Regions from separate parts of the Colwellia sp. MT41 genome, predicted to be linked through region 2. Evidence: predicted binding sites of a transcription regulator. Region 2 holds the regulator's gene; the other holds the start of a gene.
The links. The regulator MetJ, encoded in region 2, represses methionine synthesis genes. The targets are predictions, from matches to a motif close to TAGACGTCTAGACGTCTA.
Positions count from the first base shown of each region.

Region 1: the regulator MetJ is predicted to act here: its motif matches at 5,262-5,279, upstream of CMT41_RS04375 (homoserine O-succinyltransferase).

Region 1 is NZ_CP013145.1:1,017,850-1,024,984, forward strand. It holds gene CMT41_RS04345 (prepilin peptidase) at 1-7, opposite strand, end outside; gene CMT41_RS04350 (Flp family type IVb pilin) at 1-231, opposite strand, end outside; gene CMT41_RS04355 (L,D-transpeptidase family protein) at 581-2,128, opposite strand; gene CMT41_RS04360 (helix-turn-helix transcriptional regulator) at 2,184-3,044, opposite strand; gene CMT41_RS04365 (GNAT family N-acetyltransferase) at 3,405-4,562, shown strand; gene CMT41_RS04370 (DUF938 domain-containing protein) at 4,618-5,232, shown strand; gene CMT41_RS04375 (homoserine O-succinyltransferase) at 5,357-6,295, shown strand; gene metH (methionine synthase) at 6,352-7,135, shown strand, end outside.
Region 2 is NZ_CP013145.1:442,644-449,778, reverse strand. It holds gene metL (bifunctional aspartate kinase/homoserine dehydrogenase II) at 1-1,825, opposite strand, end outside; gene metB (cystathionine gamma-synthase) at 2,380-3,546, opposite strand; gene metJ (met regulon transcriptional regulator MetJ) at 3,792-4,121, shown strand; gene CMT41_RS01920 (hypothetical protein) at 4,342-5,247, opposite strand; gene CMT41_RS01915 (ABC transporter ATP-binding protein) at 5,247-6,104, opposite strand; gene CMT41_RS01910 (GntR family transcriptional regulator) at 6,101-6,478, opposite strand; gene hemE (uroporphyrinogen decarboxylase) at 6,953-7,135, opposite strand, start outside.

The DNA.
Region 1 (7,135 bases), 580 kb from region 2:
GACACATGACGCAGTACCACCGGTAGTGGATTCAGTATATGTCCCTCCTGAGGCAGCACAGCTTAGCTTGGTAATTTGTCCAGTGGCGTTTTCTCCTAAGGTAAGAAAGGCGCCAACCATACCACCAACCACTAAACCACCGGCAATGGCATATTCAACCGCGGTCAAACCACTTTCATCTTCAATAAAATCTTTGATAAAGCTTTTCATAGTATTAGTTAATTTATTCATTAGATGCTCCAAATACATTGATGTTTATGCTTGATTGCAAAGCATGAGCTAACAAATGCACTGGGTCTATCCTAACTGCTGCTAGGACGAAGGTACTTATAAGAAGGTAAGTACCGATTAGTTAACGACAAAGGCAGTTGCAAGCAGTCCTTTGCTGTTTTACTCAATACAGTCAATTAAACTTAATACGGTTTATCAATATCGGTTAAGACTATCCGTTTAAGATATAAATTGAGCGTACTAATAAAGTTAGTCGGTTTTATTTGATGTCGCTAACATCAGATTGCTATCTATTGCACCCAGTTGCGAGTTGGTAAGGAAGCGCGAAAAAGTTCCCGCCTACGGGGAATTATAAAATGCTGGCGGTGATGGTGACGTTAACAGCGGTATCTTGTTGATAAATATCGGCCAACCACTGTATTTTACCCGTAGGGCTTAACCAAACAGTTTGATAAGTGAGGTAAACCGCAATGCTTTGCGCCAGTTTAATGTGCTGGGTTTTTTTCACCGCGAGTGCATTTCTTACTTGCCGTTGTTTGTTTTTAGGCTCATTAGTCATAAATTTTTCAACCAGTAAATTGGCGTATTGTAAACGTACACAACCATGACTTAGCGCCCGATATTTTTTCGAAAAAAGATGTTTTGCTGGGGTATCATGTAAATAGACTGAATGAAAGTTTTTTATATTAAAACGGTATTTTCCCAAAGCATTATTTCTTCCTGCTGCCTGTATTAATTTGTACTCTCCCAAAGCAGCCTTTATTGAGCGGGAATCATTAAAAACAGGTCGAAGCACTTGCTTAGCACCATAGCCTTTTGCCAATTTAAAGTTTTTCCGTCTTAGTGAGCCTGGGTTGCGGGAATTCTCGACTAATAACTCTTTATGAACAATATTATAGGTTGGTGTCCATTGTGGATTGATGGTGACACTGCTCACTTTAGTGACCATTATCGGGGTAGGGTGCTGATTATCACCAACAATCACTTTCATCGATAATGTTTCTTGCTGGTTTTCAATAAAGTATAAACGATAGGCGGGAATATTAACCAGTATATAACGTGATGGTGGTTTACTGGGTAATGATAACCAACGCCATAAATTGATTTGCATGATTTCAAGGCGTTTCTCTGGCTTGGTATTAAGTGCTTTAATGGTTTTCGCCGTTAACTTGCCATTGGCGGTTAAACCATGTCGAGCTTGAAATTTTTTAAGGGCGCTAATGACTTCTGGATCAAAAATATGCCGCCGATAGTGGGAGTACTGTGCTGTGCTAAGATCGGCTAAAGCAACTAAAATACTGCGCAGCTTAATAACATCTTTATGTCCTTGACCTAACCTTAAGGATAATGTTTCATCAATTACTGGCCAAGGCGTTTCTGTTAATTTACGGTAATGGGTAATTGCCATGCGCAGACGTATCACTTGATCAAATTGTGGTAATAACTGCTCAACATAACGGGCAAGCTGATTATTTTTTACTGCTTTAAGGATGTCTGCACGGGGTTTTTCTTGCGGCTTAAACTGATAACCATTAAATAAAGTAGCAATAGTAAATAATTGCTGAGTGAGCAGTTGATCAATTTTTTTACCCTGCGGACCCGCTAAGTTATTGATATCATCAAAAGCTAACGGGTGAATACCGAGATCATTCAGTAAGCTTAATAATGACAGCCCTGATAAATTGAGTTTATCATGTTCAAGCCATAAATAATTTTTACTATGATGAGCTATCAACTGCTGATAGTTAAGCTGCTTATCTTGAGCTAATAGCCCTACTGGTAAAACCATTACTGAGGAGTTATCCAAAAAGTTTTCAGTAAATACAAAAGCTTGCACTGTTTTTGCCATCGTATTGCTTAACAATAAAAAATATAAAAGAATCATGATTGATTTCACTTTATCTCCTTGGTTTTTTCGTTATGCAACTGGCTTTTACTTAAGTCGATAGCTATCAATTAAGAGCACTAAGGCGACGATTTTTTGCTTGCTGTCTTTTTGCTATTGGCAATAATTCCATTCTTAATTTTTGATATCGCTGATATAAGCAGCTGAGCTCTATGCCTAGTTCCTTTTTGATATATGCGGTTGGTGTTAGACCAAGATGCTCTTTAAAGCTGCGGCAAAAGTGTGATGGATTTGAGAAACCAACAGCAAAAGAAACATTGGTGACAGAAGAATTTTCTTGACGTAAGAGGTACTCACTCTCTTCCAAGCGTCGACATAAAATATATTGGCAATAACCAACACCACATAAATCTTTAAACATATGACTAATACGACTAGGGCTTAAATATAAACTATTCGATGCTTGTTTTAGTGACGGGGCATCGAAAAAATGTTGCTCGATTAATTCAAACAGTCCCTCTAAAGGATGACTTATTAGCTCTTCTATGGCGGGCATAAAATCACTTGTTATTGACTCTTGTTCAAAACAATCAATATCAGTGGTTTCGTTAAGTTCAACTAACAGGTTAGTCAAGGCTTGGTTATTCATCGGCAGATGGAACACATCTTTAACACCGAGTTTCAGCGCATGATGCAGCATAGGTATTGAGATGCAAGCGGACAAAATATAAAGTGATTTTTTTGAAAAATCACGACTGATAGTTTCTATATTATAACAGTGAAGTTCAGAATGGCAGTCCATTACATAAGCAATGGCACCTAAAGAGCCATTGAGCTTTTTTATATGCTCAAGAGAAGGTATGATTTTGAAGGCAAGTTTATCATCTAGTCTATGACAAACCTCGTTGAGGCTGTTTTTGTTATGTCCGATAACACCAAAGTATTCTTTCGCTTTGAGAATAGCCATACTCATCCTTAAATATCCGAGTGATTGATAACCTAATACAGACAAAGAACTAGTTGAACAATAGTTTAAAAATATGCATTTATCACACCTTTTTGTAATATATTAACCAATACAATTAGTTATAATCTCAATAAAAAATTCTTAAGTAAAACTGTTAAAAATTACGACACTTTTTCATCGATATTGTAATTGTGATTCGCAAATTGCAGATGAAGTTAAGAAAAAGTCTCTTGCTATTTTAGTCTAGCTAATACATTTAGCGGGTGACCTTGCTGCAAGATTATAGTTTCTCAGTATAGGAACTTGTTGTTAAAACTGTTATCTTCACACGGAAATAGCCCCTAAAAATGACCTTTTCCTGTGCAGATAACTTTTTTTGAACGTTTTGAACAAATACCCGCAAGTGATTGGCACCGGCTAAATACTTCCTCGTGCCCGTTGGTCAGTTATGAGTTTTTTAAGGCGTTAGAAGCTAGTCAGTCGGTATCTGGTGCGCGCGGTTGGCAACCACATCATATGGTTATTGAAAATGATGGTATAATTGACGGCATTATGCCTTTGTATCTAAAGCAAAATTCTTGGGGCGAATATGTCTTTGACTGGGATTGGGCCAAAGCATATGAGGATAACAATCTTGCTTATTACCCTAAACTCGTCGGCACTATTCCTTTTACTCCAGTTACTAGCAACAAACTATGGTCAAATAAGCTAAATTTAGCTGAGCTTTTTTCATCATTAATTAGCCATTGTCACCAGCACGAAATAAACAGTTGGCACATATTGTATTGCCCTGAAATTGATAGTGAGGTAACGCCAACCGAAAAAGGTAAAAGTACGACCATGGCTAAATTACCTGAAGATGTTTATCTGCGTCATACGGTACAGTTTCACTGGTTTAACCGCGGTTATGCAAGCTTTGATGACTTTCTTGCCACATTCACCTCACGTAAACGCAAAAATACCCGTAAAGAAAGAGCATCGATAAAGCAGCAGGGCATTAGCATTAGGCAAGTTCGAGGGCCAGATATTACGGCGAGCGATATTGATTTTTTCTATTTAACCTACCAACTTACTTATTTAAAACAAGGCCATCAGCCTCACCTTAACTTTGATTTTTTTAAGCACATATTCACTCACTTAGCGGCTAATGTTCTGCTTATTATTGCCAGTCATAATGATGAAGATGTGGCTTGTGCTTTATTTTTTTATGATGATAGCCATCTTTATGGTCGATATTGGGGCTGTAAAACAGCCTTTAACAACTTACATTTTGAGCTCTGTTATTACCAAGGCATAGCCTTTTGCATCGAACATAATTTACAATGTTTTAACCCTGGCACCCAAGGTGAACATAAAATTCAACGAGGTTTTGAGCCGGTATTAACTCATTCATATCACTGGGTTAAACATGCTGCTTTTAAAGAGGCGATTAAAGAGTTTTGCCAACGTGAATGTCAACATATGGAAAGTTATCAGCAACAATGTCGACAAGCACTGCCATTTAAAGTGGTGCTATAAACAGTTTATAAGCATTACTGGCAGATAAATAAATACGTTAAGGTAGGAAATTATAATGGATATCGCTTTTTCTCAAGCTTGTGAAAATAACAAACAGCCAATCTTAAGGGTGTTACAAAGCGCTTTTACCAACACTAAGCGGGTATTAGAAATTGGCTCAGGCACAGGGCAACATGGTGTATTCTTTGCAGAACATTTACCGCAGCTTTGTTGGCAGCCAAGTGATCTACTGGTGAATCATGCTGCGATAAACTACCGCAGACAGAGCAGTGGCTTAACTAATCTATTAGCGCCGGTTGTTTTAGATTTACATCAACCATGGCAAGCAGTCGTGGAAAAATCATCATTACAAGGGCGCATTGACGGCATTTTTACCGCGAATACCTTGCATATTGTTAGTAACTCTTTGGTTAACAAATTCTTCACTGGGGTAAAGCAGAGCCTAGTTAAAGGTGGCACTTTATGCATTTATGGGCCCTTTAATTATCAAGGAAAATTTACCAGTCAAAGTAATGCCAATTTTGATCTATGGCTAAAGCATAGAGATGAAGAAAGTGCTATACGTGATTTTGAAGACATTGCCGCTTTAGCTCATAATGCCGATCTTGCTTTATTATCCGATAACCCTATGCCGGCAAACAATCGTTTACTGGTATTTATTATGAATTAGCACAATAAAAGCCAACCAATAAAAACATCTAGACGTCTATACGTTTAGATGTTGACATATCTAGCAATCTAAGTAATATGAGAATCATCGATTTATTATGTTATTTTTTTTGTTAGGTAGTGTCATGCCCATTAAAATTCCCGGTCAATTACCCGCCTTATCTGTGTTAGGTAAGGAAAACATCTTTGTGATGTCAGAGCACCGTGCGGCCAATCAAGAAATTCGCCCGATGCAAGTGGCTATCTTGAATTTAATGCCTAATAAAATTGAAACCGAAGTACAAATTTTGCGGATGTTATCCAATACGCCACTGCAAATTAATATCGAATTTGTGCGTATTCATAAAAATGTCTCCAAAAACACTCCGAAAGAGCATTTAGACAATTTCTATTGTTTATTTGATGATATCAAGCACAAACAATACGATGGCCTTATTATCACCGGGGCGCCGTTAGCCTTACTTGATTATGCCGAGGTCAGCTTTTGGGATAAAATTTGTGAGGTGTTTGACTGGGCCGAGAAAAATGTCACTTCCACCATGTTTTCTTGCTGGGCTGCACATGCCGCCTTGTATCACTATTATGGTTTAAACCGTCATCTACGTCAGCAAAAACTATCTGGGGTTTATCAACATTATCCTCTTGATAGTAAAGAAGAGCTGACCAGAGGTTTTGATGAGAGTTTTAATGTGCCACATTCACGCTATGGCTATATTAATCAAGCCGATTATCAAGGTATTGATGAGCTCAATATTTTGGCGCAATCAGCTGATGCCGGGGTTTATTTAGTCGCCAGTAAAAATAAGCGCCAAGTGTACCTCACCGGTCATCCTGAATATGATACGGCTACCTTGCATGAAGAGTATCTGAGAGACTGCAAAAAAGAGGCGAGCACGCCATTGCCGATTAATTATTATCAAGATGATAATGTTAATAATAAACCGACTGGCTCATGGCGTAGTCATGGCAGTTTACTCTTTACTAACTGGTTGAATTATTATGTTTATCAAATAACGCCATACCAATTAGATGCCAATAATATCAATTCAGTGCTAAATAAATAGTAGCTTCAGCACTGATTATACCCTTATTCTTTAAATAGTTATTCCTGGATTTAACAATGAAAAAACACCCATCTTTTGCTTTATTTGAACAGCAACTGGCTAAAAATATTCTTATTCTCGATGGTGCTATGGGTACCATGATCCAAGCGTACAAGTTTGAAGAGCAGGACTTCCGTGGCGAACGTTTTGCTGATTGGCATACTGACGTTAAAGGCAATAACGATATGTTAGTGCTTACTCAGCCTGAAGTCATTACAGCGATTCATCGTGACTACCTTGAAGCTGGCGCCGATATTCTAGAAACTAATACCTTTAATGCTACCACGATTGCCATGGCTGATTACGACATGGAAGCATATAGCAGCGAAATCAACCGTGTTGCTGCGCAACTTGCCCGTGCCGCTGCCGATGAATACACTAAAAAAACACCTGATCGCCCGCGTTTTGTTGCTGGTGTTTTAGGGCCAACCAATCGTACCTGTTCTATTTCTCCTGATGTCAATGATCCCGCCTTTCGTAACGTGACTTTTGATGAATTAAAAGAGGCTTATATTGAGTCAACCCTAGCGTTAATTGACGGTGGTTGTGATCTCATTTTAATCGAAACTATTTTCGATACCTTAAATGCTAAAGCGGCTATTTTTGCCGTCGAAGAAACTTTTGAACAATTAGGTCTCCGTTTACCCGTGATGATCTCAGGTACCATTACTGATGCCTCAGGACGTACCTTATCAGGGCAAACCACCGAAGCCTTCTACAATTCACTGCGTCATGCCAAGCCGGTTTCATTTGGCCTTAACTGTGCGTTAGGCCCGGTTGAACTGCGTCAATATGTTGAAG
Region 2 (7,135 bases):
TTACTAAATTATTATAATGTTCAGTGCTGCTTGACGCCGCCCATTTATTTGCACCTATCACATGAATACCTAAGGCAAAAATTTGCTCATACAATAAGCTAAAATCTTCACTTGGGGTGATATCAACAACAATTAAATCGTCGTATGGATGATGGCTCAACCAAGAAATAAGCTGTTCTGTGTCATAAGTTTGTGCATCTTGGACAAATAATGACGTTGCTTGATTTACATCAATACCATCATTGTTGATTAACGCTTTTTTCGAGGAAAGTAAGCCAACTAGGTGCAAGTTTTCTAAGGCATACACTTTATTAAGTTGCGCGGGTAATAATTCTAAAAATCGTTGACCTATATTGCCCATTCCGACAACAACTAAACCTATATGGCGAGCATCTTTGGTCATTTCATGGTGGACAGTATTCAACAATTCAATCGAACAAGCCTCTGGCAGAATAGCAATAACACTATGGCGATTATCACTGCCAACTATATTTAATGGCTTGGCTGTTTTTAATGAACGTTTAAAGCGAGCTTTAATATCGCCACGCTCTGCTACTCTATGACCAACGGTGGCAATAATAGCAACTGGCTTAAAGCTAACCTCAACATCATGACTAGCCAACCACTGACTTAATGCTTTTTGTTGTGTTTGGGTGATGACCATAAAGCCTTTTTCATCATCCATACAAATAGGTGAAAATTCTGCATGCGCCTTGGCACCAGTCTCACCAATAAAACTCACGGATTGCGCCAACAATAGATCATTAAGATAAGTTACCGATAATTCTTGTTTAGCTATTTGACCAAATTTACCAATTTCAGTGCCGATAACGTCGGGGTCAAAACTACTGGCCACATGTAAGTGGGTATGATGTTCACTCTGTGGATTAATCAAAGGCAATAATGTTTTGGCATGCAATACAGGGTTACCTAAACGACCTAATTCCTTGGCAATACCATTAGGTAAACGATGTAGTTTCCTCGCGTTAGGCACCACACGAGGATCGGCACTATAAATACCATCAACATCGGTCCATAAAGTGACATTACCGGCAGCAACTAAAGCAGCAATAATAGTAGCAGAGTAATCACTGCCATTTCGGCCCAAGGTGCAGCTATTGCCACGCGCATCTTTACTGATATAACCCGTAATGACGGCTAACTTACCAAACTGACGTCTTTGTCTTAATTGCACGGCGCTTATTGCGGTATCAACGGCACAGTTTTGCTCATTATCAATAACGAGAAAATCACGAGCATCGATGTTATTACTTGGACAAACTTGCTCATTCAGTATCGCTGACAGTAATCTTGCTGACCACACCTCACCAAAGGCTAAAATATCATTGTGATGCTGGACAATATCGCCCGCTAGCCAGCTAGTTAATTGTGCTATATCTTTGCTTAAAAGCTGTAATAATTGTTTAGTATTATTAGCATTTAATACCTCAGTAATTAATTGCGCTTGTTTTTCCGCTAAATCAGTGATGGCTTGCGTTAACTCATCACTTGTTTGCGTAGCTTGTGCAGTGATTGATTGTTCGACCAGAGAATAAATTGCAAATAAACTATCAGTATTTTTACCATTAGCTGATACCACGATAATATCGTTCAACTGACAATTTTTACGGATAATTTCAACAACACGTTTAATACATTTTCCCGTGGCTAAAGAGCTGCCACCAAATTTGTGTACTTGAATAGCATGTTTAGCTAATTTATTTTCCGAGATAAAGTCAGCGACCAATTCATGCTCAGCACCCTCTTGCCTTAGCACTGATTTATGTTCGTTAATTTTATTGAGCGTAATATTTTCTTGTGTCATCTCTCTACCTGCTCAACTGCGAATTTATTTTCGCAATTGTTAATTTGTTTATTAATGTTGGCTTTGGACTAAATCAGTTAGTTTTTCCAACGAAAGATTAATATCTTTATGCCCAACAAGTGTCAGTTACTGTCGGCTTGGTGCTAAATCAGTTAGTTTTTCCAACGAAAGTATTATCAATAGATTCATGCCCAACAAGCTGCAATTACTGTCATTTTTGCGCTAAACCATGGGCTATCAGTTTTTTTTAACGAAAGTTCAATATCTTCGCAGCCAACAAACTGCAATTATTGTCGGCTTTATGCTAAACAATGGTTAGGTCAGTTGTTTTTTCAACGAAAAAATCATCTACATTTTCGAAGCCAACAAGTTGTAATTACTGTCGGCTTTATGCTAAACCATAGTTAGGTCAGTTGTTTTTTCAACGAAAAAATCATCTACATTTTCGAAGCCAACAAGTTGTAATTACTGTCGGCTTTATGCTAAACCATGGTTAGGTTAGTTGTTATTTCAACGAGAATATCATCAATACTTTCGTGCCCAACAAGTTGTAGTTACTGTTGGCTTTGCGCTAAACCATGAGCTAAGTCAGCTATTATATCATCAATATCTTCAATACCAACAGATATGCGCACTAAAGATTGAGTAATCCCCGCCGCTAACTGATCAACTATCGCCATACCCGCATGGGTCATGGTTGATGGGTGACTTATTAAACTCTCAACACCACCTAAAGATTGCGCTAAAGTGAACAATTCTAGGTTATCGAATAACTTTTTCACCGCTTCGACGCCACCTTTCACTTCAAAACTTAACATAGCACCAAAGCCAGATTGCTGTTTTTTCGCGATATCATGACCAGGGTGGTCAGGGAAACCAGGGAAATATACCGCATCAATGGCATCATGATTTTTTAGGAAGTCAGCCACCTGTAAAGCATTTTCTTGATGTTGCTTCATTCTTACTGGTAAAGTTTTTAAGCCACGTAATGCTAAGAAGCTATCAAAGGCACTGCCGGTAATACCAATACAGTTTGCCCACCATGCTAGCTTTTCACCTAGCTCGGCCGTTTTGGTGACTAAAACACCGCCAACAACATCACTATGACCATTTATGTATTTAGTGGTTGAGTGAAAAACGATATCAGCGCCCAAGGTTAAAGGCTGTTGCAGTGCGGGGGATAAGAAAGTGTTGTCAACTGCCACTAAAGCACCCACCCCGTGGCATGCTTTAGTTACTTCGGCAATATCCACTAAGCGTAATAGCGGATTACTTGGGCTTTCAAGTAATACTAATTTAGGTTTCTGGGCTAAGGCATTAGCCAGTGCTTGTTGATCATTTTGGTCAACAACGATGAGTTTGAACAAGCCACGTTTAGCTAAGTGGGTAAATAATCTAAAACTGCCACCATAACAATCATGTGGAATAACGACAGTATCACCCGTTGATAACAGCTGACAAATCAAATGCACTGCTGCCATGCCGGTACTGGTAACTATGCCAACACTGCCTTGCTCTAATTTTGCAATCGTTTCAGCAAAATTAGCTCGGGTTGGGTTACCAGTGCGAGAATAATCAAATTGACGTTTATCATTAAAACCTTTTAATGAATACGTACTGGATAAATGGATAGGAGCGACCACAGCACCATGGTGCTGATCAGTATTGATACCGGCTCTTACTGCCGAAGTAGTAATATTACTTGTTTTAGCCATCGACATTATGTTTCTCCATTAATTAAGTAAGCATGCAAACACAGTTTCTATCTCGCCGGCTTTACCGATAATTTAGCCGATATATAGCACATTTACGTTTAGATGTTTGGACGTCTATAACTCTAAACATTTTAATTAATTGGGTCAAGTAATTTTGGACATCTAAACTTCTACTTGACTGGTTTATTTCAACAGGTAAAATCTACCCTAATAGAATTTCGAATAAGTTATAACAAGACAGAGGAATATCCATGGCTCAGTGGAATGAAGAGTACATAAATCCCTATGCCGAACACGGTAAAAAAAGCGAACAAGTAAAGAAAATTACCGTTTCGATTCCTTTGCGCGTGCTTAAAGTATTGACGGATGAACGCACTAGGCGTCAAGTAAATAACCTTCGCCATGCCACTAATAGTGAATTGTTATGTGAAGCGTTTTTACATGCCTTTACTGGCCAGCCCTTACCTGACGATGAGGATTTAGCAAAGGATAATAATGAAATGTTGCCTGCCAGTGTCAGGCGTTTACTCGAAGCAAAAGGTATTACTGACTTTAGCGCATATAAAATCGAAGAGGAATAACTATTTTTTTTAAAATAGCGGCTAAAAAAGCTACTGGTTAAGTGCCTTTTTATGGCCTGCTTTATTAGCCATATTCTGCATAAGCTAAGCTGTTAGCAAAATCTAATGATAAAAAAGCGATATTTACTGAGTAAATATCGCTTTTTTATTTGTTTATTATTCGCTTATTAAGCGTTTATAATTTGTTTATTAATAACCAAGCTAGGATAATTCCGCTACTTTAACTTTCTTGCTTATTCACTCTAAACCAATAAGTTGCAAATAATAAGCCTGCGGATACCAATACCGTGCGGTAATCAATTTGTGCTATCAATAATTTTAGTGCTACCAAGCGAGACTGCTCTTGCGCTACCGACATATCAACATGGTGGTCTGGCGTTATAGAGAAGTAATCCATCAAGAAATGCCCAAAGAATGGTTGCGATAGATGTAAATAATTCACCACAATGGCTTCAATCACTAATAGCGCAACAATAGGTAATACTGCCCATAAAAATGGTGCTTTATTAGCATAAATAGATGCCAGCATTAACCAGCTATATAACGGCAGTAACCAAATAGCTATAGGCACAAGTGTTAACCAAATATAGCCGACACTACTCAATATATTAGCGCTAGCCAACATGCCCCATAAAGAGATATCAAAACCTATTGATAAGATGATACAAGCCACAACGGCAAATACTAGCATAAGTACCATGAGTAAGGTCGCCGCAGCGAAAAAGATCACCGGAATAACAATAGCACCTGTTAACAGTTTACTGGCAATGGTCATCTCATCAGAAACGGGTAACGAACGCCAAAACATTACCGATTGGTCGCGCCGTTCATCAAATAAGCAGGTAACAAAGTAATAAACTTGCACAATAAAACCAATGACAATAAAAGGACTAAACAAGGCAATGGCCGAAACAAAGAAGAACTCACCTAAACGATCGGATTGTTGAAATTGCGTTATATGCTCAAGCTCTACTAGTACCGCTTGCATATCAATGCCATTTAAAATCAAACTAAGTAACGGAATAAAAATAAAGACGCCGGCTAAGGTGACTGGCACCCAAGTCAACATACCATTATATTCCCATAACTCTTTTTTAATTGAGGCTTTCATTATTGAAACATTCATTAGCAAGTTTCCTTATTCATTACACCAACAAAAACATCAGCCAAACTAGGTACACTAACCTTGCCTAAGCCCTGTAAAGTAGCTTTATCTTGATTATCAAATAACATGGTAGTCAGCCCCATCATGCTATTTTTAAATAACGGTTTTAGCTTATCTGCTTGTGGGACTTGCTCGTTGCTTACCGATACCAGATTAAACCGCTGTCTTATCTCATCGGTGCTCTGGGCAAGTACAATCTTGCCTTTTTGTATAAAAGCAACGTCCGTTAAGATATGTTCAATTTCTTCAATTTGATGGGTAGTGATAACAATGCACTTATCTTCGCTATAAAAATCTTCCAATAAGTGGCTATAAAACTGACGGCGAGTCAAAATATCTAAACCTAAGGTTGGCTCGTCTAAAATAAGCACCTTGGCATCAATTGCTAAAATAAGTGCTAAGTGCAATTGCGCTACCATGCCTTTAGATAAGGTTTTCACCTTATCTTTTAACTCAATATTGGTTTTAGCCAAAAACGCTTGCGCCTTTTCAATAGCAAAGTTTGGGTGAATATCTTGCATATAACTTAAGGCTTGTGACACTTTCAACCATTTTGGTAAAATAGCCACATCAGCTATATAAGCGACATCCTTAAGCATTTTTACCCGGTCTTTTCTCGGGTGATAACCTAAGACACTGATATCACCTTCAAAATCTGTCAAGCCTAAAATAGCTTGTAAACAAGTAGTTTTACCTGCGCCATTTGGGCCAACTAAACCAACAATTTGTCCCGCATTAAGTGATAAATTAATCCCTGACAATACTTTTTTATTACCATATGATTTATTTAAATTAGAAATTGAAATGAGTGGGCTCATACCTTGCCCTCCACTGGGTTATTCACATTAACTGACAGTAACTGCTCTGCTGACAATTTAAGTCGTGAAATTTGCATTAGTATTTCTGGCCATTGGTGCGATAAAAAACTATCACGCTCTCTATTTAGCATCAATTCTTGTGCTCCAGGCATAACAAACAAGCCTTTACCGCGTTGTTTCTCGACAATTTTTTCGTCCTGTAACATTTGATACGCCTTTAAAATAGTAATTGGATTCAGCTGATATTCAGCCGCCACTTTCCTTACTGAAGGCAACGCTTCGCCTTCCTTGATATAACCATCTAAAATACGAGTGATTACTTGCTGATACAGTTGCAGGTATATTGGTTTATCTGGATCCCATTGAGGTGTCATGCCCTTTTCCTTGAATAATACCTAAAGATAGTAGTGTTATACATCACCAGCACACCACAACACAAGAACGGGTTGCAGTTATTTTATACAAATGATGGTATTTTATGGTGTTAATAACTAAAAGATAGCAACTAATTCATTGATATTAATAATAAATTTAGTTTGTGTTTTTTTTATTTAAAGAATGTAACAGCATATGTAAATTAGTTTACATGGCAAAACACTTAAGTTGGCAGCAGGTTAGGTTGAAAACAACACACAGTTAATGAGGGTAATTAGGCCTAGCTAACGAGCTTAGCTAAACGTTGCCAATAAAAAAGCCGTTGTTAACTTACCCTAGCTTAAGATAGGTTAAGTTAACAACGGCTTTATTTTCTTTAATATAAGCTGTAGTTATAGGTTTACTCTAACTACAGCTGCTTATATATTTACTTATTACTAAGGGCTTATACTAAGGTTTACTTATGATAAGGATTACTTGTGATAAGGCTTACTTAACCTATGCACTGACTCAATAAAGTGACCCGCATGTTCTGGCTTCACATCAGGATGAATGCCGTGGCCTAGGTTAAATACATGACCGGTACCACCGTCACCAAAACCTGCTAGTATTTTTGAAACTTCTTGTTCAATACGTGGCAATGGCGCGTATAACAT